DNA from 3 places in the Kitasatospora sp. NPDC001547 genome. Region 2 is predicted to be linked to each of the others. Evidence: riboswitches for the same ligand, from Rfam matches in the RefSeq annotation. Region 2 holds a riboswitch; each other region holds the start of a gene.
The links. Region 2 has a riboswitch for cobalamin ahead of ACFY0X_RS07350 (ribonucleoside-diphosphate reductase subunit alpha). Riboswitches for the same ligand answer to the same signal wherever they lie in the genome.
Positions count from the first base shown of each region.

Region 1: linked by a shared signal. The riboswitch ahead of ACFY0X_RS27435 (cobalamin biosynthesis protein) and the one ahead of ACFY0X_RS07350 (ribonucleoside-diphosphate reductase subunit alpha) in region 2 are both predicted to bind cobalamin.
Region 3: linked by a shared signal. The riboswitch ahead of ACFY0X_RS08975 (HoxN/HupN/NixA family nickel/cobalt transporter) and the one ahead of ACFY0X_RS07350 (ribonucleoside-diphosphate reductase subunit alpha) in region 2 are both predicted to bind cobalamin.

Region 1 covers NZ_JBIAVL010000017.1:71,187-78,721, forward strand. Annotated here, with positions in the region: gene ACFY0X_RS27425 (putative cobaltochelatase) at 1-1,509, opposite strand, end outside; gene ACFY0X_RS27430 (cobyric acid synthase) at 1,506-3,020, opposite strand; gene ACFY0X_RS27435 (cobalamin biosynthesis protein) at 3,017-4,009, opposite strand; cobalamin riboswitch at 4,117-4,250, opposite strand; gene ACFY0X_RS27440 (alpha/beta hydrolase family protein) at 4,571-5,692, shown strand; gene ACFY0X_RS27445 (hypothetical protein) at 6,358-7,535, shown strand, end outside.
Region 2 covers NZ_JBIAVL010000003.1:358,379-365,913, forward strand. Annotated here, with positions in the region: gene ACFY0X_RS07335 (ferritin-like protein) at 1-776, opposite strand, end outside; gene ACFY0X_RS07340 (hypothetical protein) at 934-1,071, opposite strand; gene ACFY0X_RS07345 (ribonucleotide-diphosphate reductase subunit beta) at 1,136-2,155, opposite strand; gene ACFY0X_RS07350 (ribonucleoside-diphosphate reductase subunit alpha) at 2,155-4,566, opposite strand; cobalamin riboswitch at 4,758-4,901, opposite strand; gene ACFY0X_RS07355 (hypothetical protein) at 5,286-6,230, shown strand; gene ACFY0X_RS07360 (glycoside hydrolase family 26 protein) at 6,410-7,535, shown strand, end outside.
Region 3 covers NZ_JBIAVL010000004.1:126,157-133,691, forward strand. Annotated here, with positions in the region: gene ACFY0X_RS08960 (hypothetical protein) at 1-433, shown strand, start outside; gene ACFY0X_RS08965 (hypothetical protein) at 481-2,148, opposite strand; gene ACFY0X_RS08970 (ArsR/SmtB family transcription factor) at 2,197-2,580, opposite strand; cobalamin riboswitch at 2,662-2,875, shown strand; gene ACFY0X_RS08975 (HoxN/HupN/NixA family nickel/cobalt transporter) at 2,906-4,024, shown strand; gene ACFY0X_RS08980 (M24 family metallopeptidase) at 4,201-5,307, shown strand; gene efp (elongation factor P) at 5,385-5,948, shown strand; gene nusB (transcription antitermination factor NusB) at 5,953-6,390, shown strand; gene ACFY0X_RS08995 (thioesterase family protein) at 6,532-7,359, shown strand; gene ACFY0X_RS09000 (hypothetical protein) at 7,507-7,535, shown strand, end outside.

The sequences.
Region 1 (7,535 bases), on a different contig from region 2:
TTCGCGGAAGTCGTCCTTCTTCAGGACCAGGGCCCGCCCGGTGCGCCCGCGCGCCGCCTGGTGGGGCGCGGCGGCCTGGAGGGTGGCGGTCAGGTGCAGCCGGCCGAGCGCGCCCTGCGGGCGGCGGGCGCGGATGGTGTGCCCGCCGGTGGTCTCGGCGGGGGAGCGGCGGCCCTGGGCGCCGTGCCCGGTGCCCTTGACGGTGAACAACTGGGTCCGGTACGGGTCCCCGGCCGCGACCGGCGCCGACTCCCGCGCGGGGGAGGGCTGTTGGGCCGGTACGGGCGGCTGCGCGGGCTCCTCGGCGGCCTCCGGGCCGTCCGGGCCCTCGCGGCCGTCGAGACCGCCTTCGGGGCCGGACGGCTCGGGGGCGCCACCGCCGTCGGGGCCACCGCCGTCGGGACCGTCCCCGTCAGGCCCGCCGTCCTCCGGACCGCCGCCGGGACCGTCCCCGTCAGGCCCGGGCCCGTCGCCGTCGGGCTCCGGTTCGTCCTGCTGCGCGTGCTCCTCCAGCGTCCGGTCCAGCTGCTCCTCGTCCAGCCCGGGCGCGTCGAAGGGATTGCGGCGGCGCCGGTGCGGCAGCGCCAGCCGGGCGGCCTTGCGGACGTCCTCCTCCAGCACCTCGGTGCGCCCGTCCCAGGCGGCCAGCGCGACGGCGGTGCGGGCCATCACGATGTCCGCGCGCAGCCCGTCCACCTCAAACGCGGCGCAGACGGCCGTGATCTGACGCAGCGCCACGTCGGTCAGCTCGACCTGGGGCAGCAACTCCCGCGCCGCGGTGATGCGTTCGGCGAGCGCCCGCTCCTCCTCGGCGAACCGCGCGGCGAAGCCGGCCGGGTCGGTGTCGTACGCGAGCCGTCGGCGGACCACCTCGGCGCGCTCGGCCGGGTCCCGGGTGGCGGCGATCTCGACGGTCAGGCCGAACCGGTCGAGCAGCTGCGGCCGCAGCTCGCCCTCCTCCGGGTTCATCGTGCCGACCAGCAGGAAGCGGGCCGCGTGCCGCACCGACACGCCCTCGCGCTCGACGTAGGAGCGGCCCATCGCGGCGGCGTCCAGCAGCAGGTCCACCACGTGGTCCTGGAGCAGGTTCACCTCGTCGATGTAGAGCACGCCGCGGTGGGCCCTGGCGAGCAGTCCGGGCTCGTAGGCCTTGACGCCCTCGGCCAGCGCCCGCTCCAGGTCGAGCGAGCCGACGATCCGGTCCTCGGCCACGCCGACCGGCAACTCGACCAGCTGGGAAGGCCGTTCGGAGGCGGACGGGGAGACGTGCGGCCCGTCCGGGCACTGCGGGTCGGGCGCGCCCGGGTCGCAGGCGAAGCGGCAGCCGTCCACGGTGGCGATGGACGGCAGCAGGCCGGCCAGCGCGCGCACCATGGTCGACTTCGCGGTGCCCTTCTCGCCGCGCACCAGCACGCCGCCCACGGCCGGGGAGACCGCGTTCAGCAGTAGCCCGAGCCGCAGGTCGGCCATGCCGACGATCGCGGTGAACGGATAGCGGACGTCGGTCATGCGTCACTCCCAGGGGCCCCGGGCGGCAGGAACGGCAGCGATCCGGCCGCCGGCACCCCGCCCTCGATCAGCTTCCACAGCGCGTCGGTGTCCGCGTGTTCCTCGATCAGGTCGCCCAGCCGGTCCAGCCGGGCCTCGCGCGCCGCGGCGAAGGAGGTGTCCGGCGCCGGGACGAACGCCCGGCCGGACGACTCGGCGACCTCGCGCAGGAGTTCACGGCGGAACCCGTCGTTCTCCAGCGCGCCGTGCCAGGTCGTGCCCCGGACCGCGCCCACCCGGCAGCCGTCCAGGAACGGGGTGCCGCCCTCGACCGCCACCACCCCGTGGTGGATCTCGTAGCCCTCGACCCGCTGCCCGTACGCCTCGCCGACCGGCCGCGCCAGCACCTTCTCGGCGCCGAACCGCACCCGGGTCGGCAGCAGGCCGAGCCCGTCGACGGCGCCCGCCTTCGACTCGACCTCGTCCACGATGGAGTGCGCCAGCATCTGGTAGCCGCCGCAGACCCCGAGGACCGGCAGTCCGGCCGCCGCCCGTGCCTTCAGGGCCGGCTCCAGGCCGCGCTCGCGCAGCCAGGCGAGGTCCGCGACGGTGGCCCGGGTGCCGGGCAGCACCACCAGGTCGGCGTCGGCCAGCTCCTCCGGCCTGGTCGCCCAGCGGACCAGCACGCCCGGCTCCTGCGCGAGCGCGTCCAGGTCGGTGAAGTTGGACAGCCGGGGGAAGCGCACCACGGCCACCCGCAGCACGTCCGCGCCGAGCGGTCCGGGCCCGTCCGTCCGGTCGACCACGGTGGACAGGTCCAGCGAGTCCTCGGCGTCCAGCCAGAGCCCGGGCAGCATCGGCAGGGTGCCCAGCACCGGACGTCCGGTCAGCTCGTGCAGCATCTCCAGCCCGGGCGCCAGCAGCCGCGAGTCGCCGCGGAACTTGTTGACGAACCAGCCCGCCACGTGCCGCTGGTCCTCCGCCGACAGCAGCGCCAGCGTCCCGTACATCGCGGCGAAGACCCCGCCGCGGTCGATGTCCCCGACCACCACCACCGGCAGGGCGGCGGCCGTGGCCAGGCCCATGTTGGCGATGTCGCGGTCGCGCAGGTTGATCTCGGCCGGCGAGCCCGCGCCCTCGCAGACCACCACGTCGTAGCGGCTGCGCAGGTCGGCCAGGCACTCCAGGGCGCGCTCCAGCAGGACGGGCTTGCGCTCGCGGTAGTCCAGCGCGCCCACCTCGGCCACCGGCCGGCCGAGCAGCACCACCTGGCTGCGGCCGTCCGCGCCGGGCTTGAGCAGCACCGGGTTCATCGCCGCCTCCGGCTCCACCCGGGCGGCCTGCGCCTGCATCGCCTGGGCGCGGCCGATCTCGGCGCCGTCGGCGGTGACGAAGGAGTTGAGCGACATGTTCTGCGCCTTGAACGGCGCGACCCGCACGCCCTGGCGGGCGAGCCAACGGCAGATCCCGGCCGTCACCACGCTCTTGCCCGCGTCCGAGGTCGTCCCCGCGACCAGCAGCGCGTTCGTCATGCCCGCCCCCTCTTCTTCATCAGCGTCCGCAGCAGGACGTGCCCCGCGACCGTCGTACCCAGTGCCAGTGCGCCCACCCGCCGGGAGAGCGCGCAGGCCCGTTCGATGTCGTCCACCGTGACCGGGCGCAGCTCCGCGCCCAGCACCGGCCGGTCCTCCACCTGCTCGCCGTACCGCAGCGTCCCGCCCAGCCGCACGCCCACCGCGCCGGCGAACGCCGCCTCGGCCTGGCCCGCGTTCGGGCTCGGGTGCGCGGAGCCGTCGCGCCGCCAGATCCGCCAGGCGGTCCGGGGTTCGGGCGCGGCGGCCACCGTCAACAGTGCCGTCAGCCGGGCGCCGGGCCAGCCCGCCAGGTCGTCCAGCCGGGCCGAGGCCCAGCCGAACCGGGCGTAGCGCGGCGAGCGGTGGCCCACCATGGCGTCCAGGGTGTTCACGGCGCGGAAGGCCAGCAGTCCGGGGGTGCCGGCCAGGGTGCCCCAGGCCAGCGCGTTCACCACGGCGTCGGCGGTGTTCTCGGCCACCGACTCGACCACGGCCCGGGCGATCTGCTGCCCGTCCAGCGCGCTCGGGTCCCGCCCGCACAGGTGCGGCAGCCGCTCCCGGGCGGCCGCGAGGTCGCCCGCGGCGAGCGAGCGGCCGATGGTGCGCGCCTCCCGGGTCAGCGAGGTGCCGCCGAGCACGGTCCAGGTCGCGGCCGCCGCCAGCGCGGCCCGGCCCAGCGGGCGCCGGCCCACCGTACGGTCCAGGGCGAGCGCGCCCGCCGCGACCGCGCCCACGCACAGCGCCGTGTACCCGGCCCCGGCGGCGCGGCCGTCGCGCCACACCCTGCGCTCCAGCCGGATCGCGGCGCTGCCGAAGACGGCCACCGGGTGGCCCCGGCGGGGGTCGGCGAAGCGGGTGTCGGCGGCGTAGCCCGCGGCGGCGCCGAGCGCGAACGCGGCGGCGCGGGTCAGCGGGCGCGGAGCGGGGGAGGCGGTGGGCGGGGTCATCGGCCGCACGGCGGAAGGCAGCTCGGAGTCCGGCCGGGCGGGGCAGCCTGCATCGCGTGCGTGTCCTCACTCAGGGTCCGCGCCCTGGATCGACGTGACGGGGGCGAGAGTCTCCTGGCTTCCGGGTCGAACGCACTCCCGGAGCCTTCCAGCGGCCGTCGACGGCCCGCCGTGGCGATGTTCCGAGCGTGCTCCCCGGTGACAGTGGCGGGACCGCGCCGGACTTCCACCGGCTTCCTCTCCATGCCTCCGTTTGGCCCCAGGATCCCATCACGGGCCCGAACCGGGAGTCAACCGAGGTCACGGAGGGGTTGGTCACACGCCGGCCCGCTGACACCCCGTGGGATCGCCCGGCACCGGCAGGCGCCGGCAGCGGCACCGGCCCGGGCGGTCGCCCTCCCGACCGTCCCCTCCTCGGGCCCGCCCGCCCGCCGCCCGCCCGCCGCCCGGGCGACCCGGACGGCCCATCCGGGTGGCCGTCCGGGTGGCCGTCCGGGCGGGGCGCCGGTGAACTGGTGCTCGAACACCGTCCGGTCCGAGAGCAACAGAGCGGGGAGCGATATGCGTTGGGGAACCGCCGCCGTCGTGGCGGCCGCCGCGGTCGGGGCCACCGCGGCCGGGGCCGCCGTGCTGGTGATCGGCCGTCGGGCCTCCGAGCGGATGGTCCGTCCGGCGCCCGCCGTCCAGGAGTCGGCGCCGGTGGTGGTCCGCGGCCTCGCCCCCGGCCGGGTCACCTTCACCCGCGGCCCCGCGAGCCTGCGCCCCGGCCGCTGGGCGGTCGAGTGGGCGGACGGCGGGCACGCGGTGGTCGAGGAGGTCCTGCACGGCGACGAACGGGGCGTCACCCGCCGGCTGGTCCGCGCCGACCGGGGCACCCTCGCCCCCGGGACCGAGGTCCGCTTCACCCCCCGGGTCCACCTCGGCGACCCCTCCGAGGCGCTCGGCCTGGCTTTCGCCGACACCGTCGCCGACGGCGAGCTCGGCGCGCTGCCCGCCTGGCGGCTCCACGGCAAGCGCGGCACCTGGGTGATCCTGGTGCACGGCCCCGGGGCCGACCGCCAGCAGACCCTCCCGGTGCTCCCCGTGCTCGACCGGCTCGGCCTGCCCGCCCTCGCCGTCACCTACCGCGGCGACCGGGGCGCCCCCGACTCCCCGGACGGGCTCAGCCACTTCGGCGAGACCGAGTGGCGCGACGTCGAGTCGGCGGTACGGCTGGCGCTCGACAGCGGCGCGGGCAAGGTGGTCCTGTACGGCTGGTCCCTCGGCGCGACCATGGTCCTGCAGACCGCGGCCCGCTCCGTCTGGTCGCACGCCGTCCGGGGCCTGATCCTCGACTCGCCGGTGCTCGACCTCCCGGCCTCCGCCCGCCGGGACGCCGCCCGGGCCGGTTTCCGGGGCGTCGCCGCAGAGCTTGGCGCCCTCGCCGCCGAGGGCCGCACCGGCGTCGACCTCGCGGACTCCGCCCGTCTCGCCGAGGGCACCGACCTGCGGGTGCCCACCCTCGTCCTGCACAGCCCGGAGGACCGGATCGCCCCCTTCGGCACCGTCGAGAAGCTGGCCGCGGCCCGCCGCGACGTGGTCAGCCTCCAGCCCTTCCCCGGCGCCGACCACGCCACCCTCTGGAACACCGCCCCGGACCGCTACACGGAACTCCTCCGCCGCTGGCTCACGCCGCTGCTGTAGCCCGGGAGCCCCCCCTCGCGCGCGCCGCGTTTTCGGCCGGGTCACGACGGTTTCCCGCCGCGCTTCCCCCCGGTCCGCGAATGGCGCTTTCTCCCGTTCCGCCCGGCGTGCACGAGAAGTCGGCCCGGCCGACTTCTCGTGCGGTGCGCTTCCCCCGCCCCGCCCGCCATCCGTCCGGAATCGGGCTGGACAGGCCCGCCGAGCACGGGCGGCGCGGATCCCCCGCGGCGAAAACCACCCCGCGGTCGGGGGCAACAATGGGCCCCGACTCGTTACCCCCCACCCGTACGCAGGGTGACCGGGCGAGCATTCCCGGCAACCGGGGGGTGACGAGTGGCATGGCCAGGTCACACGTTTCCGGCCAGGCGGTATGCCGTTGTTGCCCGATCTTGCGGAGGTGCCGCCACCGGTCGCCCGGTCGTACGGACAACCGGATGTGACAGAAGGCCGGTGCAAGGGGAAGACTGCTCGACGTGACGTCTCGGAACCCGCGCGACCGTGATGCCCCGCTCCCGCCGACGATCGGTACCGGTGCGACGGTGACCCGTCTCCCCGGAACGGCCCAACGGCCCGCCGGTGGCAGGCCGGGCGGGGCGGGTGTCCCCCGTAACGGAGTACCCCGGCGACGAGGGCCCGCTCCGGCTCCCGGGCGCGGCAGGGTTCCCGTGCCGGAGGGCTTCCCGGCACCCGCCGAGCTGGCGCCGCTGGCCCGCCGGATGCTGGTGGACGCCGTCCGGGTCGCCCGTTGGGCCGGGGAGCTGGCCGAGGTCGACAAGCGCGGCGAGCTGCTCCCGGAGGACGCCCGCGCGGCGGGCCGGGCGCTGGCCATGACGGTCGGCGCGGCCACCAAGGCCTGGGGACGGGCGCTGCTGGTGGGCCTGGTGGAGCCCCGCGACGGCGGAGCCGGCCCCGGCTGGCGCCTGCACGCCTGGGAGCACGACGACGAGGCCGTGGTGCGTGGCTGGTCGGCGCTGTTCGACGCCTGGACCCTGCTCGCCCCGGTGCCGCCCGCCGCGCTGCGCGGCGTGTTCGCCGTCCTGGCCGGGCAGGCCGTGGACCAGGCCCCGCAGCTGCTCTCCTTCCTCCACCTGGTGGACGGCCCGGTCGCCGAGAGCGAGCTGCTGGAGCTGCTGCGCCGCGGCCTGGACGAGCGCCGGGTCGGTACGGGCCTCGGCGGGCCGGGCCTGTCGCCGGTGCCGCACGCGGCCTCGGCGGTCTCTGCCGTCCGGGGCACCTGCCGCGCGCCGCAGATCGACACCCCGGCCGCGCCCTCCGACGTGGCCGCCGTCCTGGACTGGATGCTGGACGGTCTGGCGGCCGTCGGCGCCCTGGAGCGCAGGAACGACGCCGCGGAGCTGTCTCCGCTCGGCCACTGGGCGGTGCGGGCGAAGCTGGAGGAGATCTGCACGGTCGCGCAGACCGCGGCCGGGCACATCGAGCAGAGCGCCTTCGAGCTGCTGAACGCCTGTGCGGACTACTCGCCGGGCCCGGCCCGCGCCGAGTTCCGGGCCTGGGTCGCGGCCCGGCCCGCGGACCGGGCGGTGGGCGAGCTGCTGGACGCCGCCCAGGGCGACGACGCGCTGGTGCGCGGGCTGGCCTTCGAGGCGCTGCGGGTGGCCGGCGGTCCGGCCGAGCAGGCGGTGCGCGCCGCCGTGGACGAGCCGGTGCTGCGCCCCTACGCGCTGCTCTGGCTGGCGGAGCGCGCGGACGAGGGGGTCTCCCCGGCGGACGTGCTGGGCGCGGAGGACGCGGCCTGGCTCTGGGTGGACACCGCGGCCGCGGTGCTCGACCACGGCGAGACCGAGCTGCTGGTGGGCCACGTCGAGGGCGCCTCGGCGGGCGA
Region 2 (7,535 bases):
GGCGGGAGCGGAACGTCGGGGCCGGTGAACTCGAACTTCCCGGTGGCGGGGTTCTTCACCAGCTTCTTGCCGACGGCGATCTCCTTGAAGGCGTAGTAGTGGGCGAGTTCGTCCGTGGGCCCGGGGAAGGGATTGGCCGGGGAAGCCGTGGTGCCCTCGCCCTGGGTCTGGATGATGTCGATCGCCTTCAGGACGTCGTCGATGGTGTTCATCGCGACGATGTCGTTGCCCGCGCCGTGGCCCGACCCGAGCGGGAAGGTCACCTGGTTCTGCCCGGTCAGCAGGTGCGCGAAGTTCGGGAAGACATCGGCGATGCGCTGGTAGAAGGCGCCGATCGTGTTGCCGTCCGCGGCGAAGGCCAGCGGGTTCTCGGGCTTCTCGATGTCGGAGAAGAGGGTGGCGGACTCGCGGGTCAGCCCGCTGAGGAAGACCTCCAGCCCCGGGTTGACGCCACCCGGCAGCTCGCCGGGGTACTTGGGGACGGTGAGCGGGTCGATGAGGGCCACGGTGCCGCCGATGCTGGTGAGCATGTTGCAGACCAGGCCGAAGTGCGACATCTCGTCGAAGACGATCTCGCGGATGGTGCGGCGGACGGGCTGGGTCTTGTCGGTGATCGACCAGAGCGCGGTGGCGTAGGGCGGGATGGTGGAGAGCTCCAGCATGATCGCCCGCTGGAGCGCGTCCTTGAGCTCCTGCTCGGTCCAGTCCTCCTCGGCGATGTTCATGAGCTGGACGATCGCGTCGCTCTCGTAGTCCAGGATGCCGGTCGTCGCCACGGTGTACCCCTTTCGTTCGGCTGTGCGCCGGACCGTAGCCGGGGCTCGGTCGTCCGCGGGCGTGGAATGCCGGTGCGGCCCGGGAGTTCATCCGGACGGGCGCGCGTGGACCTGCGGCCGCCCCGCCCGGCGTGAACGCCGGGCGGGGCGGGGGACTTCAGGGCCGGGAGGTGACGGTGATCGGGCGGGCGGTCCAGTCGGTCATGTCGCCGACGTGGAGGGTGACGCTCCAGCTGTCGTCGTTCTCGCCGGAGAGTGCCGCAGGACCTGAGTGGCACAAGTCGCCGACGGACATGACAGCGGTGCCCCGCACGGGCCGTTGGCCGTGCGGGGCACCGCTGTCGTTCGTTCTTCTCGTCCTAGAAGTCGTCGTCGAAGGCGACGGTGCCCTCGACGGCGACCTGGTACGCCGACACCCGGCGCTCGAAGAAGTTGGTCAGCTCCTGGACGTTCTGGAGCTCCATGAAGCCGAACGGGTTCGTCGACCCGTAGCGGATCGGCAGGCCGAGGCGCGCGAGGCGCTGGTCCGCCACCGCCTGCAGGTACTCCCGCATCGACGCGGTGTTCATGCCGGGCAGGCCGTCACCGCACAGGTCCTGGGCGAACTGGAGCTCGGCCTCGACGGCCTCCTCCAGCATCTCCGTCACCTGCTTGGCCATCTCGTCGTCGAAGAGGTCGGGCTCCTCCTCGCGGACGGTGTCGACGACCGACATCGCGAAGTCCATGTGCATGGACTCGTCGCGGAACACCCAGTTGGTGCCGGTGGCCAGGCCGTGCAGCAGGCCCCGGCTGCGGAACCAGTACACGTAGGCGAACGCGCCGTAGAAGAACAGGCCTTCCACACACGCCGCGAAGCAGATCAGGTTGAGCAGGAACGCCCGCCTGTCCTCCTTCGTCTGCAGCGACTCGATGTGGTCGACCGCGTTCATGTACTTGAAGCAGAACTGGGCCTTCTGGCGGATGGAGGGGATGTTCTCCACCGCGGCGAAGGCCGCGTTGCGGTCCTCCGGGTCGGGCAGGTAGGTGTCGAGCAGCGTCAGGTAGAACTGGACGTGCACGGCCTCCTCGAACAGCTGGCGCGACAGGTACAGCCGCGCCTCCGGGGAGTTGATGTGCTTGTAGAGGCTCAGCACCACGTTGTTGGAGACGATCGAGTCACCGGTGGCGAAGAACGCGACCAGTCGCCCGATGAGGTGGCGCTCGCCCTCGCTGAGCTTCGCCAGGTCCGCGACGTCCGAGTGCAGGTCCACCTCCTCCACCGTCCAGGTGTTCTTGATGGCGTCCCGGTACCGGTCGTAGAACGACGGGTAGCGCATCGGGCGCAGGGTCAGCTCGAAGCCGGGGTCGAGCAGCATCTTGCGGTCTTCGGACGGGGACATCACTGGCAGGCCTCGCAGGACTCGGGGTTCTCCAGGGAGCAGGCGATGGCGGCCTCCTGCTCCGGGGTGAGGGTCGGGCTGTTCACGGGCACGGGCGCCGGCGCGGCGGCGCGGGCGGTGCCGGACGCGGCCTGGGCGATCCGGGTGGCCGGGCGCGAACGCAGGTAGTAGGTGGTCTTCAGGCCGACCTTCCACGCGTAGGCGTACATCGAGCTGAGCTTGCCGATGGTCGGCGCCGCCATGAACAGGTTCAGGGACTGGCTCTGGTCGAGGTACGGCATGCGGGCCGCCGCCAGGTCGATCAGCGCGCGCTGCGGCAGCTCCCAGGCCGTCCGGTACAGCGAACGGACCTCGGCGGGCAGCCAGTTCAGCTCCTGCACCGAGCCGTTGGCGTCGCGCAGGGCGTCCCGGGTCTGCTGGTCCCAGACGCCCAGCTCCTTGAGCTCGCGCACCAGGTACGGGTTGACCTGGAGGAACTCACCGCTCAGCGTCTCGCGCTTGAACAGGTTGGACACCTGCGGCTCGATGCACTCGTACACGCCGGCGATGGAGGCGATGGTCGCGGTCGGCGCGATGGCCAGCAGCAGCGAGTTGCGCAGGCCGGTCTCGGCGATCCGGGCGCGCAGCGCCGTCCAGCGGTCGGCCCACTGCGGGGCGGCGCTCGGGAAGTGGTCGATGTGCAGCTCGCCCCGGGCGGCGCGGGTCTCGCCGTACGCCTCGTGGCGGCCCAGCTGCTCGGCCAGGTCGGCGGAGCGCTCGTAGGCGGTGAGCATGATGCGCTCGGCGATCAGCGTGGACAGCTGCTTCGCCTCGGCGGAGTCGAAGTCGATCCGCAGCTTGAAGAAGACGTCCTGGAGGCCCATCACGCCCAGGCCGACCGGCCGCCAGCGGGAGTTGGACGTCCCGGCCTCGGTGGTCGGGTAGAAGTTGATGTCCACCACGCGGTCGAGGAAGGTGACGGCGGTGCGCACGGTGGCGTCCAGCCGCTCCCAGTCCATGGCGCCGAGCAGGTCGGCGGCCGAGGCGCCGGAGGCCACGTGGGCGCCCAGGTTGACCGAGCCCAGGTTGCAGACGGCGGTCTCGGAGTCGTCCGTGACCTCCAGGATCTCGGTGCACAGGTTGGAGGAGTGCACCGTGCGGCCCGGCAGCGCGGTCTGGTTGGCGGCGCGGTTGGAGGCGTCCTTGAAGGTCATCCAGCCGTTGCCGGTCTGCGCCAGGGTGCGCATCATGCGGGCGTACAGGGTCTGCGCCGGGATGGTGCGCACGGCCTTGCCGGCCAGCTCGGCCTTGCGGTACGCCTCGTCGAAGTCGGCGCCCCACAGGTCGACCAGCTCGGGCACGTCGGCCGGCGAGAACAGCGACCAGTCCTCGTTGGCGTTGACCCGGCGCATGAACTCGTCCGGGATCCAGTGCGCCAGGTTGAGGTTGTGGGTGCGGCGGGCCTCTTCGCCGGTGTTGTCGCGGAGCTCCAGGAACTCCTCGATGTCGGCGTGCCAGGTCTCCAGGTAGACGCAGGCCGCGCCCTTGCGGCGGCCGCCCTGGTTGACGGCGGCGACCGAGGAGTCGAGGGTGCGCAGGAACGGCACGATGCCGTTGGACTTGCCGTTGGTGCCGCGGATCAGGCTGCCGCGCGAGCGGATGCGCGAGTAGGACAGGCCGATGCCGCCGGCGTGCTTGGAGAGGCGGGCGATCTGCGCGTAGCGGTTGTAGATCGAGTCCAGGTTGTCCAGCGGCGAGTCGAGCAGGTAGCAGCTCGACATCTGCGGGTGCCGGGTGCCGGAGTTGAAGAGCGTCGGCGAGGAGGTCAGGTACTCCAGGCGGCTCATCAGGCCGTACAGCTCGGCCACCTCGCGCACCGACTGCTCGCTGTCGCCGACCGCCAGGCCGCAGGCGACGCGGAGCAGGAAGTGCTGCGGGGTCTCGATCACCTTGCGGGTGATCGGGTGGCGCAGCAGGTAGCGGGACTGCACGGTGCGCAGGCCGAAGTATTCGAAGCGGTCGTCGCCCGCGGTGTCGACCAGCGCGTCCAGGGCGGCGGCGTGCTTGGCGACGAAGGCCGCGGTGGTGTCGCCGATCAGGCCCTCGGCGTGGCCGACGGCGATCGAGGCGGAGAAGGACGTCGAGCCCTGGCTGTTCGCCTCGTCGACGATCTCCAGGGCGAGCAGGCGGGCGGCCAACTTCGAGTACTGGGGGTCCTCGGCGATCATCGACGCGGCGGCGTCCACGGCCAGCCCGCGGAGTTCGGCGAAGTCCGAGCCGGCGTGGCGGCCGCGCAGCGCGGCGGCGGCGACGTGGCCGGGGTCGACCTCGGTGAGGTCGGTGCTGCGGTCGGTGAGCAGCCGCAGCAGGGCGCCGCCGGGGTCGGAGACCGTCGGGTCGGTGAAGGCGGTACCGGAGCCCTGGGCGGGCAGGGTGGCTGAGGCAGCGGTGGTCAAGGCGCTCTCTCCTGGCGGCGATCGGCGGCGGTGATCGGGGGCCACCGGGCCGATCGGGGCAGGGGAGCACGGCACGAACGCAGACGGCGTCGCGCGACGGTGACTCCCCGGCCCGCCCGCGAGGCCCGGAGGGGTACTGCTCGTGCCGGCGCGGCCTCTGCGGGAGGGCCGTGGCGCACGCCGTCGGCAGGTACTCGGACTCGCGGGCACGGCTGCTGGAGCCGCCCGCACACCGCTGCGGGGCAGTCCCGGATTCGCACCGGGTTCCCCTGCATCGACAGCAGGAGTGAGCATACATGTAGTGGTGTCTCCCTGAAGCGGCCCCAGATGTAGTGCGGCGCCGCGTGTCTGGGCGATAACCGGTCGTGCCGGAACCATGGCGGACGATGGCCCTCGGCGACTCCGGAAGCCGGGCCGGGGCGTCCTGGTTTCGATACGGAATGGCCACCGGGAGGACCGGTGGTCATGCGGATGCCCTACGATCTGGGCGCATGAGCGACGGAACTGGCGTACCTGGGCAGGGGCCGCAGGGAACGCCTCCCGCCGGGCCGGGGGGCGCACAGAGTCAGCAGCCGGTGGTACCTGGTCCGGTACCGCCGCCGAGTGGAGGTTTCGGGCCGCCGCCCGCCTCGTACGGGCCGGTCGTGCCGTCGGCGCAGCCGGTCGCACAGCCCATCCCTCCGGTGCCGCATCCGGTGGCGCCTGCGCCGCAGCCGGCCCCGCCGGTCGGTCAGCCGCAGCCCCAGCCGCACCCGGTCGGTCAGCCGCACCCGGTCGCGCAGCCGCAGCCGAACCCCCAGCCGCAGTGGCACCTGCAGCAGCAGCCCCAGCAGCCCGTCCCGCCGCAGCGGGTCGAGCCGGACTGGGACGCGCTGGCGGACCGCAACGAGGCCGACGGCAAGCGCCGTCGCCGGATGAGGGTCATCGGCGTGGTGGCCGCGGTCGCCGTGGTCGGCGGCCTGGCCGCCGGCGGCGTGCTGCTGTTCAAGGGCAAGAAGGACAACGGCCCCACGACGGCCACCACCACCCCGCCGACGGCCAACCCGAGCGCCTCCGGCACGCCCGGCCAGCCGGACGACCCGTCGAAGCCGATCTGGGAGGTCGCCACCGACCCGGCGCCGCAGGACGCGGGAGCGCTCTTCTCCTCGCTCCAGGTGACGATCAACGGTGCCACCTGGAACCGGACCGTGGTGGCTCTGGACTCGCCCTGCTGGGACGGGAACTCCACGACCGGCGGGCTGGGCAAGGTGCTCGGCGACCAGGGGTGCCAGCAGGTGCTCCGGGCGACGTACGTGTCCGGTGAGAGCGCGGTCACCGTCGGGGTGGCGGTCTTCGACCACAAGATCCAGGCCGAGACCGCGACGAAGAACTTCGCCGGTCAGCTCAAGGGCGCGCCCGCGGCCGGATCGCCGGCGTTCTGCGCCGCCGCCGGCTGCACGGGCACCCACAACAGCCTGGGCCGGTACGCGTACTTCACCGTCGAGGGATCGGCGAAGGGCGGCAACGCCCCGGACGCCACGGCGACCGCGGCGGCCTCCGGGTTCGCCGAGCACGTGAAGGGGCAGCTGCTCAAGCGTGCCAAGGCCGCGTCCTCGGCCGCGCCCGGTGTTCAGGGGACCCCGCCGGCTCCGGCGGGCTGACCTGCCGGGACGCCGCCGCCGGTGACCCCGGCGGGTCGGCCCGCCGGGACACTCCGGCCCCGGTGGACCGTTCGCGGGGGCCGGGGGAGTGTGGCAGGCTCTCGGGACAGTCATTTCGCATGCGTGTTCCGGTTGCGTCCGTGGGGGGCGGCGCCGGCGAGCAACCGGAGGAGCGGTCCGTGGCCCTGCCCAGAGCCCTGCGCGGCAAGCCCGCCGTCCTGGCCGCGGCCGGGGCCCTCGTCGCCGCGGGAGCGGTCTTCCTGCTCGACCACGACGGCAGGGCCGACGGCGAACAGCCCCCGAGGGTCCCGGTGTCGGTCGGCCTTCCCGGACGCACCCTGCCGCCGGAGGTCGGCCGGGACCTGCTCGCCCGGGACCCGCAGGCCTCGCCGAACGCCCGCGCGGTCCAGCAGTTCCTCGCCGACCTGGAGGCCCAGGCCCGTACCGGGCAGAGCGGCGGCACGGTGATCGGCCAGCACGTCGAGGCGCACAACGAGCGCAACAACCCCGAGTACGGGGACTACCGGGGCACCAAGCAGGTCGGCTACTACTACAAGAAGGCCGCCGACATCACCGGCAAGCTGCCCGGCTTCGTGGAGACCGACCTCGGCCCCGGCTACGGCCAGAACGGCTGGGGCGTCGGCAACCCGCGCTCCTACTCGGCCGGCCGCTGGCCCACCTGCCGGGCCGGCTGGCAGTACACCGACGACGCCGTCGACCTGCTGTCCGCCGTCTGGAGCGGCCACCCGCGCGCCGAGGACGGCGGCTACGGCGCGGCGGGCGTGCAGCAGAACTGCGACGGCAGCAGCACCGAACTGCCCGACAACGGCGGCGGCCCGGCCGGGATCGTCGGCATGTCCTTCCACCAGCCGTACCCCGGCTCGGAGGTCAAGTCCTTCGACCGGGTGCTCTGTTCGAACTCGCCGGCGGCCAAGGACCCCGACTGGTTCGGCCGGGTCGTGGACGCGGCGCACGACACCCCCGAGTACCGCGCGCTGATCACCGACCTCTCCTACCTGGCCGACCACCTGGAGTACCTGGCCGCCCACGACGTGCCGGTGCTGCTGCGCCCGTACCACGAGATGAACGTGCTGGACTGCTCCCGCCGGTTCTGGTGGGCGGGCCAGAAGCCGGCCGAGTACCAGGCGCTGTGGAAGATCACCTACCGGTACCTGGTGGAGACCCGGGGGCTGCACAACCTGCTGTTCGTCTGGACGCCGGTGTCCTGGGACGGCGCCCCGGGCGTGGACCCCTGGGACTACTACCCGGGCGCCCGGTTCGTCGACGTGGTCGGGGTGGACGACT
Region 3 (7,535 bases), on a different contig from region 2:
CGGGCTGCTCTGCCTGGCCGACGGGCGCCCGGCCGACGCGGTGCGGCGGTTCACCCTGGCCCTGGCGGAGAACCGGGGCGACGACCACGGCGAGATCGTCCAGAGCTACAACCTGGCGCAGGCGCTGATCGCCGACGGCCGTCCGGAGCAGGCGCTGGCCCTGCTGGCCGAGGCCACGGCTCACGCCGGGCGGACCGGGGACGACGACATGCTGATGAAGCTGCCGCTGGTCCGCGCCAGGGCGCACCGGGCCCTCGGACAGCTGGACCTCGCCGTCGCCCACGCGGACGACTGCGCCCGGCAGGCCAGGGAGCGCAGCCAGTACGCCAAGGAGGCGCAGGCGCACACCCTGATCGTCTCCCTCGCCGAGGAGCTGGACGACGCGGAGCTGGCCGAGCGCAGCCGGGCGCGGCTGCGGGAGCTGTCGGAGTAGGACCCCGGTACGGCCAGGACCCGGGACGGGCCGAGGGACCGGTACGGCTACGACCTGGTACGGAACGACACCCGGGCGCGGTGCTCGCCGGTGCGGACGGTGAGCCCGTGCTCGGCGAGGCCGGCCGGCTCGCCGCCGTCGGCGAGCCAGGTGGCGACGGCGGAGCCGAGCAGCAGCGGGTCGATGCCGGGGTCGGGGCGGTCCCAGTCCGGTTCGGCGCGGGCCTCCAGCAGCAGGCCGGTGCGCAGCCGCAGCAGGTGGCGGGCCGGGCCGAGGGCGGCCACCGCGACGGCCAGGCCGGGGAGTTCGGCGGCGGTGTCGGCGAGCCAGCGGGTGGCCGGGCGTTCGGCGTGGGCCTCGGTGCGGGCGAGGACCTCGGCGGTGTAGCGCAGGGCGTCGCCCGGGTGCTCGTCGGTGAGGGCGTGGAAGCCGCGCGGGGGGTGGCCGTCCGGGGCGAAGGGGTAGCGCCGGAGGCTGACCTCGGTGCCGTCGCTGCTGCCCTCGACGTCGTACGCGGTGGGCCCCTCGGTGGTCGCGGGGAGCGGCCTGGGGTAGGGCGGCAGGGCCGGCTCGTCCCCGGGTTCGTCCAGTCCGTCCAGGAAGGAGTAGAGCAGCGGGCGCAGCAGCCGGGCGGACTCGCCGCGGTGGGCGAGTGAGCGGCCGGTGACGCCGCTCAGGCCGGCCGGGTCCTGGGCCAGGGCCAGTTCGAGCTGGGCGGCGAGGTCCCCGTCCGGGTCGAGGACGGGCGCGGCCTGGCCGAAGGCGTAGCCGGGGGAGCGCGGGTCGAGTTCGGCGGCGCCGGTGGCGACGAGCACGGTGGGGCGCTCCAGGGCGGCGCCGTAGACGGTGACCGAGCCGTGGTCGCCGATCACGCAGTCGGCGGCGACGAGCGCGGCCTGCCAGCCCTGGTGGGGCGGGATCAGGCGCAGGCCCATCCGGCGGGCGCCGTCGAGCAGCGCCTCGGGGTCGTGGCGGCTCCAGACGTTGGGGTGCAGGACGACGGCCACCGTGTACTCGTCGGCGGGGAGCCGGCGGACCAGCCGCTGGGGGAGGTCGGGGCGGCGGCCGAATAACGAGTGCTCGCTCCAGGTGGAGCTGACGACGACGAGCCGTCGGCCGCAGGTGGCGCCGAGCGCGGCGCGGTAGCCGTCGCGGGAGCGCCGGCTGCCGAGCATCCGGTCGAAGCACGGGTCGCCGACGACCCGGGCGACGTCCAGCGCCTCGGGGCAGGAGTCCCGCAGCCGGTCCAGCTGCTCGGGGTGGGAAAGGCCGAGGACGTCCACGAACACCCGTCCGCGGTGGGTGAGTTCGTTGCGGGACAGGCCGGCGGCGGTGACCGTGTCGCCGGTCGACTCGGTGACCAGGCGGTTGTAGCCGGCGCCGTGCGGGAGGACGACGAGGCGGGCGTCCAGGCGGTGCATGGAGGAGTGGACGGCGCAGGCGACGGCCAGGTCGAAGCGGCGGCGGACGGCGTCCTCCCAGTCCAGCACGGTGAAGCCGGGCAGGCCGCGCAGGTACTCGTCCAGGGCGCGGTCGGCGAAGGCGGAGCCGGGGTTGACGGTGAAGTACCGCTCGATGCCGTCCGGGCTCAGCAGGGTGAGGACGTCCAGGACCCGGGTGGCCGAGGTGAGGGTGCGGGCGACCGCCAGCACGCGGGCCCTGACCGGTCGGGTGTTCCAGCGGTCGGCGGGCCAGACGTGGGGATGGGACGGCACACCATGATCGTACTGGTCGGGCCCGGTCCCGGCCGGGGTTTGCGGGTGTCAGCCGGCGGCCGCGGTGGGCTCGTGGTGCTCGGCGGCGGTGCACTCGTCGAGGAGGGGGCGCATGGCCTCGTCCACGAGCCGGTAGCGCACCACCCGTCCGTCCCGGTCGCCGGTCACCACGCCGGCCGTGCGGAGCAGCCGCAGGGCCTGGGAGACGGCGGGGTCGCGCATGCCGGTGGCGACCGCGAGGTCGGTGACGGCGAGCGGGCCGGCCCGGTGGAGGGCGAGCAGCAGGGCGAGCCGCCCGGGGTCGGCGAGCAGCGAGAACCGCTCGGCCCAGGACCGGACGTGCGCGGGCTCGCCGATCGCGGCGATGGCCTCGCAGACCCGGTGCCCGTCGATGGTGCGGTGGCCCGCGCGGTCGGCCGGTACGAGATGCATGCGGACATTCTTGCAGGCGGCGCCCTGTGATCCTGGACACCTGCGCAGGTGCGCAGCCTTGCACCCGTGGGGCCCGGCCCCTACGGTGTTCCCCGCCGTGGTGCTCGGGAAGACCGGTGACGGATCCTCAGGGATCCCAGCCCGGAGCGGCCCTCGCCACTGTGATCGGGTCGTTCCTCCGCCCACGGAGGAACGTCGTCCGTACCCATGAAGCCACTGGGCGCCCCGCGCGCCTGGGAAGGCGGGTACGGGCGTCCCGTCAGCCAGGAGACCGGCCACGGCATCTCACGAGGTTTTCCACGAGGTGCTGGAGCGTGATCCGCAGATGACCCTGCCCGAAACCGTCGCCACCGGGGCGAAGACGGCCCCCTCCGCGCTGCCGAGCTTCCGGTGGCGGCGCGAGGACACCATCCGTACGGCCGGGTTGATGGGGGTGATCCTGGCCATGCACGTGGTGGCCTTCGGGACGCTCGTCTTCCTGGTCGCACCCGAGCGGTACGCGGTCGGTACCCAGGCCTTCGGGGTGGGCCTGGGTATCACCGCGTACACCCTCGGCATGCGGCACGCCTTCGACGCCGACCACATCGCGGTGATCGACAACACCACCCGCAAGCTGATGGCGGACGGCAAGCGGCCGGTCTCGGTGGGGTTCTGGTTCGCCCTCGGGCACTCCTCGATGGTGGTCGTGATGGCCGCCCTGGTGGCGGGCGGCGCGCAGCTGGCGAACACGCTGATGGACGACGAGTCGACCACCCACAAGTGGCTCGGCATGATCGGGACGACCACCTCGGGCGTCTTCCTCTACCTGATCGGCGCGCTCAACCTGGCGGCACTGCTCGGCATCCTCAAGGTGTTCCGGGCGATGCGGGCCGGGCAGTTCGACGAGCGGGAGCTTGAGGCGCACCTCGACTCGCGCGGCTTCATGGCCCGGGTGCTGAACCGGGCGACCCGGTCGATCACCCGACCGGGGCAGATGTTCCCGGTGGGCATGGTGCTGGGCCTGGGCTTCGACACCGCGACCGAGGTCACCCTGATGGTGATGGCCGGCTCGGGCGCGGCCTCCGGGCTGCCCTGGTACGCGATCGTCTGCCTGCCGCTGCTGTTCGCGGCCGGGATGAGCCTGTTCGACACCCTGGACGGGACGTTCATGAACTTCGCGTACCAGTGGGCCTTCGCCAACCCGGTCCGGAAGGTGTACTACAACCTGACCATCACCGGTCTGTCGATCGCGGTCGCCTTCGTCATCGGCACCATCGAGCTGGTCGGGGTGCTGCACGAGAAGCTCGACCTGACCGACCCGGTCTCCGGGTTCATCGCGGACATCTCGCTGGACAACGTCGGCTACGGCATCGCCGGGCTGTTCGTGCTGGTCTGGGCGATCGCGATCGGGTACTGGAAGCTCGCCCGGGTCGAGCAGCGCTGGACGCCGGGCCAGGAGGCCTGAGCACCCGTCCCGCGGGTCGTCCCCGGGGCCGCGGCACGGCCCCGGGCGGGGGCGGGGCGCACGGCGCGCGCCCGGAGGTGACGGCGCGGTCGCGCGGGGGGCGCGCAAGGAGCACCGGGGGTTCGGCCGGGGGTGCTCGGCGGGCGCTTCGGGCCGGGGGTTCGTAGGCTCGACGCATGGCGGATGCGTACGCGGGGCGGCGGGAGCGGGTGAGGGAGCACTGCAGTGCGGCCGGGGCCGATGCGGCGCTGATCACCCGCGCGGCGAACGTGCGGTACCTGACGGGCTGCGCGCCCTGCGGGGCGAGCCTGCTGCTGACCAGGGAGCGCGCCCTGCTCGCGCTGCCGGACGACCTGCCGCCGGACGACTCCGGGGAGCACCTGATCGCTCCGGACGTCACCAGGCTGCCGGTGGCGGCCGGCTCGGACACCGCACTGGCCGCCGCGACCGCCGCCGCGCGGTCCGGGGTGTCGGGCCTGGCCGTGGAGGAGCACGACCTGACCGTCACCCGGCACCGGGCGGTGGCCGGCCTGACCGAGGGGGCCCGGCTGGTGGACCTCGGCCAGACGGTCGAGCGGCTGCGGGTGGTCAAGGACGAGCGCGAGATCGCGGACCTGCGGATCGCCGCGGAGATCGCCGACCAGGCGCTGGGCGAGCTGCTGGAGTCGATCCTGGTCGGCCGCACCGAGCGGCACCTGGCGATGGAGCTGGAGCGCCGGATGATCGACCACGGCGCCGACCGGGCGGCCTTCCCGGTCTCGGTCGGCACCGGCAGCCACTCCGGCCAGGCCGCCCACCAGCCGACCGACCGCCGGGTGGAGGAGGGCGACTTCCTGACCGTGGTGATGGGCGCCCAGTACCGCGGCTACGGCGTCTCCACCGCCCGCACCTTCGTGATCGGCGCCGCGCCGGCGCCCTGGCAGGTGGAGCTGCACCGGCTGGTCTTCCGGGCCCAGCGGGCCGGGCGGGAGGCACTCGGACCGGGCGTGGAGCAGTGCGTACCCGACCGGGCGGCCCGGCAGGTCCTGGAGGCGGCCGGCCACGCCGAGGCCTCTCCGCACCCGGTGGGCCACGGCATCGGGCTGGAGATGCGGGAGGCGCCGCGCCTCGGCCCGGCGGACATGGGTAAACTGGACAGCCGCGTGCCGGTCACCGTCGGCCCAGGAGTCCACCTCCCGGGCAAGGGCGGCGTCCGGATCGAGGACACGCTCGTCGTGCGCCCCCTCGAGGAGGGCGGGCCCGAGCTGCTCACCATCACCACCAAGGAGCTCCTCGCCCTGTGACCGCGGCCCCCGGGGGCCGCGGGCGGCAGGACGCAAACCCTTGGTTCCTTGACAGCTATACAGGAGTTAGTGCGCCCGTGGCTTCCACGAACGATCTCAAGAACGGCATGGTCCTCAAGCTGGAGGGCGGCAAGCTCTGGTCCGTCGTCGAGTTCCAGCACGTCAAGCCCGGCAAGGGCCCGGCCTTCGTGCGTACCAAGCTCAAGGAGGTCCTGACCGGCAAGGTCGTCGACAAGACCTTCAACGCGGGCACCAAGGTCGAGACCGCGAACGTCGACAAGCGCGGCATGCAGTTCTCGTACAAGGACGGCGAGAACTTCGTGTTCATGGACATGGACACCTACGACCAGCTGACCGTCGAGCCGTCGGTCGTCGGCGACGCCGCCAAGTACCTGCTGGAGGGCTTCGAGGCCCTGGTCGCCACCAACGAGGGCGCCGTCCTGTACATCGAGCTCCCGGCCGCGGTCGAGCTGACCATCGCCCACACCGAGCCGGGCGTCCAGGGCGACCGCTCCACCGGCGGCTCCAAGCCGGCCACCCTGGAGACCGGTGCCGAGATCGCCGTGCCGCTCTTCGTCACCACCGGTGAGAAGGTCAAGGTCGACACCCGCGACGGCAGCTACCTCGGCCGGGTGAAGTAAGTCCGTGTCGGCCGCACGCAGCAAGGCCCGTACCCGGGCCTTCCAGATCCTCTTCGAGGCCGACCACCGCGGGGTCGACCCGCAGCAGGTCCTCGCCGACTGGGTGGCCCGCGCCCGCGAGCCCAAGCCCGACGAGGGCACCCCGCAGGTCGGTGAGTACACCATGGAGCTCATCGAGGGGTACGTCCAGCACGCGCGTCGCATCGACGACCTGATCGAGCAGTACGCCGTGGGCTGGACGCTCGACCGGATGCCGATCGTGGACCGCAACGTCCTGCGGCTCGGCGCGTACGAGCTGATCTGGGAGGACGGCGTCCCGGACGCCGTCGTCCTGGACGAGGCCGTCGAGATCGCCAAGGAGTTCTCCACGGACGACTCCCCGGCCTTCGTCAACGGCATGCTCGCCCGCTTCCTGGAGCTGAAGCCGGGCATCCGCCGGTAGGCGGATCGACCTCCCGGACGGCCGTCGGACCCGAACAGGTGTCCGGCGGCCGTTCCGCGTTTCACCCGGGCGGCGTAGGGTGGTTCCTACTCGTCAGTAACTTGACGTCCGGAAGCACGCGCGAAGGGCAGGTCCCCCCACATGACCACGGCGATCCGCAGCGAGTTCGACCAGGGCATCGCCCTGACCAGGCACCCCGAGGAGGCCGGCCGCTACGAGGCCGAGCTCGGCGCCGGCTGGCAGATCGGCGGCGGGGTGAACGGCGGACTGCTGCTCGCCGTGGCCGGACACGCGCTGTCGCTGGAGCACGGCACCCACCCGGACCCGGTGTCGATCAGTGGTTACTACCTGTCCGCCTCCACCCCCGGCCCGGCCACCGTCCGCACCGAGGTGCTGCGCACCGGCCGCGGCCTGTCCACCGGCACCGCCTCGCTCAGCCAGGACGGCGTCGAGCGGCTGCGCGTGGTGGCCAGCCACGGCGACCTCGCCGCCGCCGACGGCGAGGTGCGCACCAGCGCGCGGCCGCCGCAGCTGCCGCCGCCGGACCAGTGCGTCGGCGTCGAACACGCGCCCAAGGAGCTGATCGCCCAGGCCGCCCTGCTGGAGCGGTTCGACCTCCGGCTGGACCCGGCCACCATCGGCTGGGCGCTCGGGCAGCCCTCCGGCAACGGGCGGATCCAGGGCTGGTTCCGGCTCGCCGACGGCCGCGAGCCCGACCCGCTGCTGCTCCTGCTGGTCGCCGACGCGCTGCCGCCGGTCACCTTCGACCTCGGCCTGCCGGGCTGGGCCCCCACCGTCGAGCTGACCGTGCACCTGCGCGCCAGGCCGGTGCCCGGCTGGCTGCGGGTCACCCACGCGACGCGCAACCTGGCCGGCGGCTACTTCGAGGAGGACGCGGAGGTCTGGGACGAGTCCGGCCGCCTGGTCGCGCAGTCCCGTCAGCTGGCCCGGGCGCCCCGGCAGGCCTGACCCCCCGGGCTCCGCATTACCGGTGGTTACATTCCTGTGACACGCCGTACGTGTGCGGCGCGCGCGGATGGGGATGAAGACGGTCAAGCGGCGAGCCCGCCGCTTGACCGTCACCCTCACCGCCGACGCCGAAGCCAGGAGCCATCGATGAGTCAAAAGGGTCGCGCCCGCCGTAA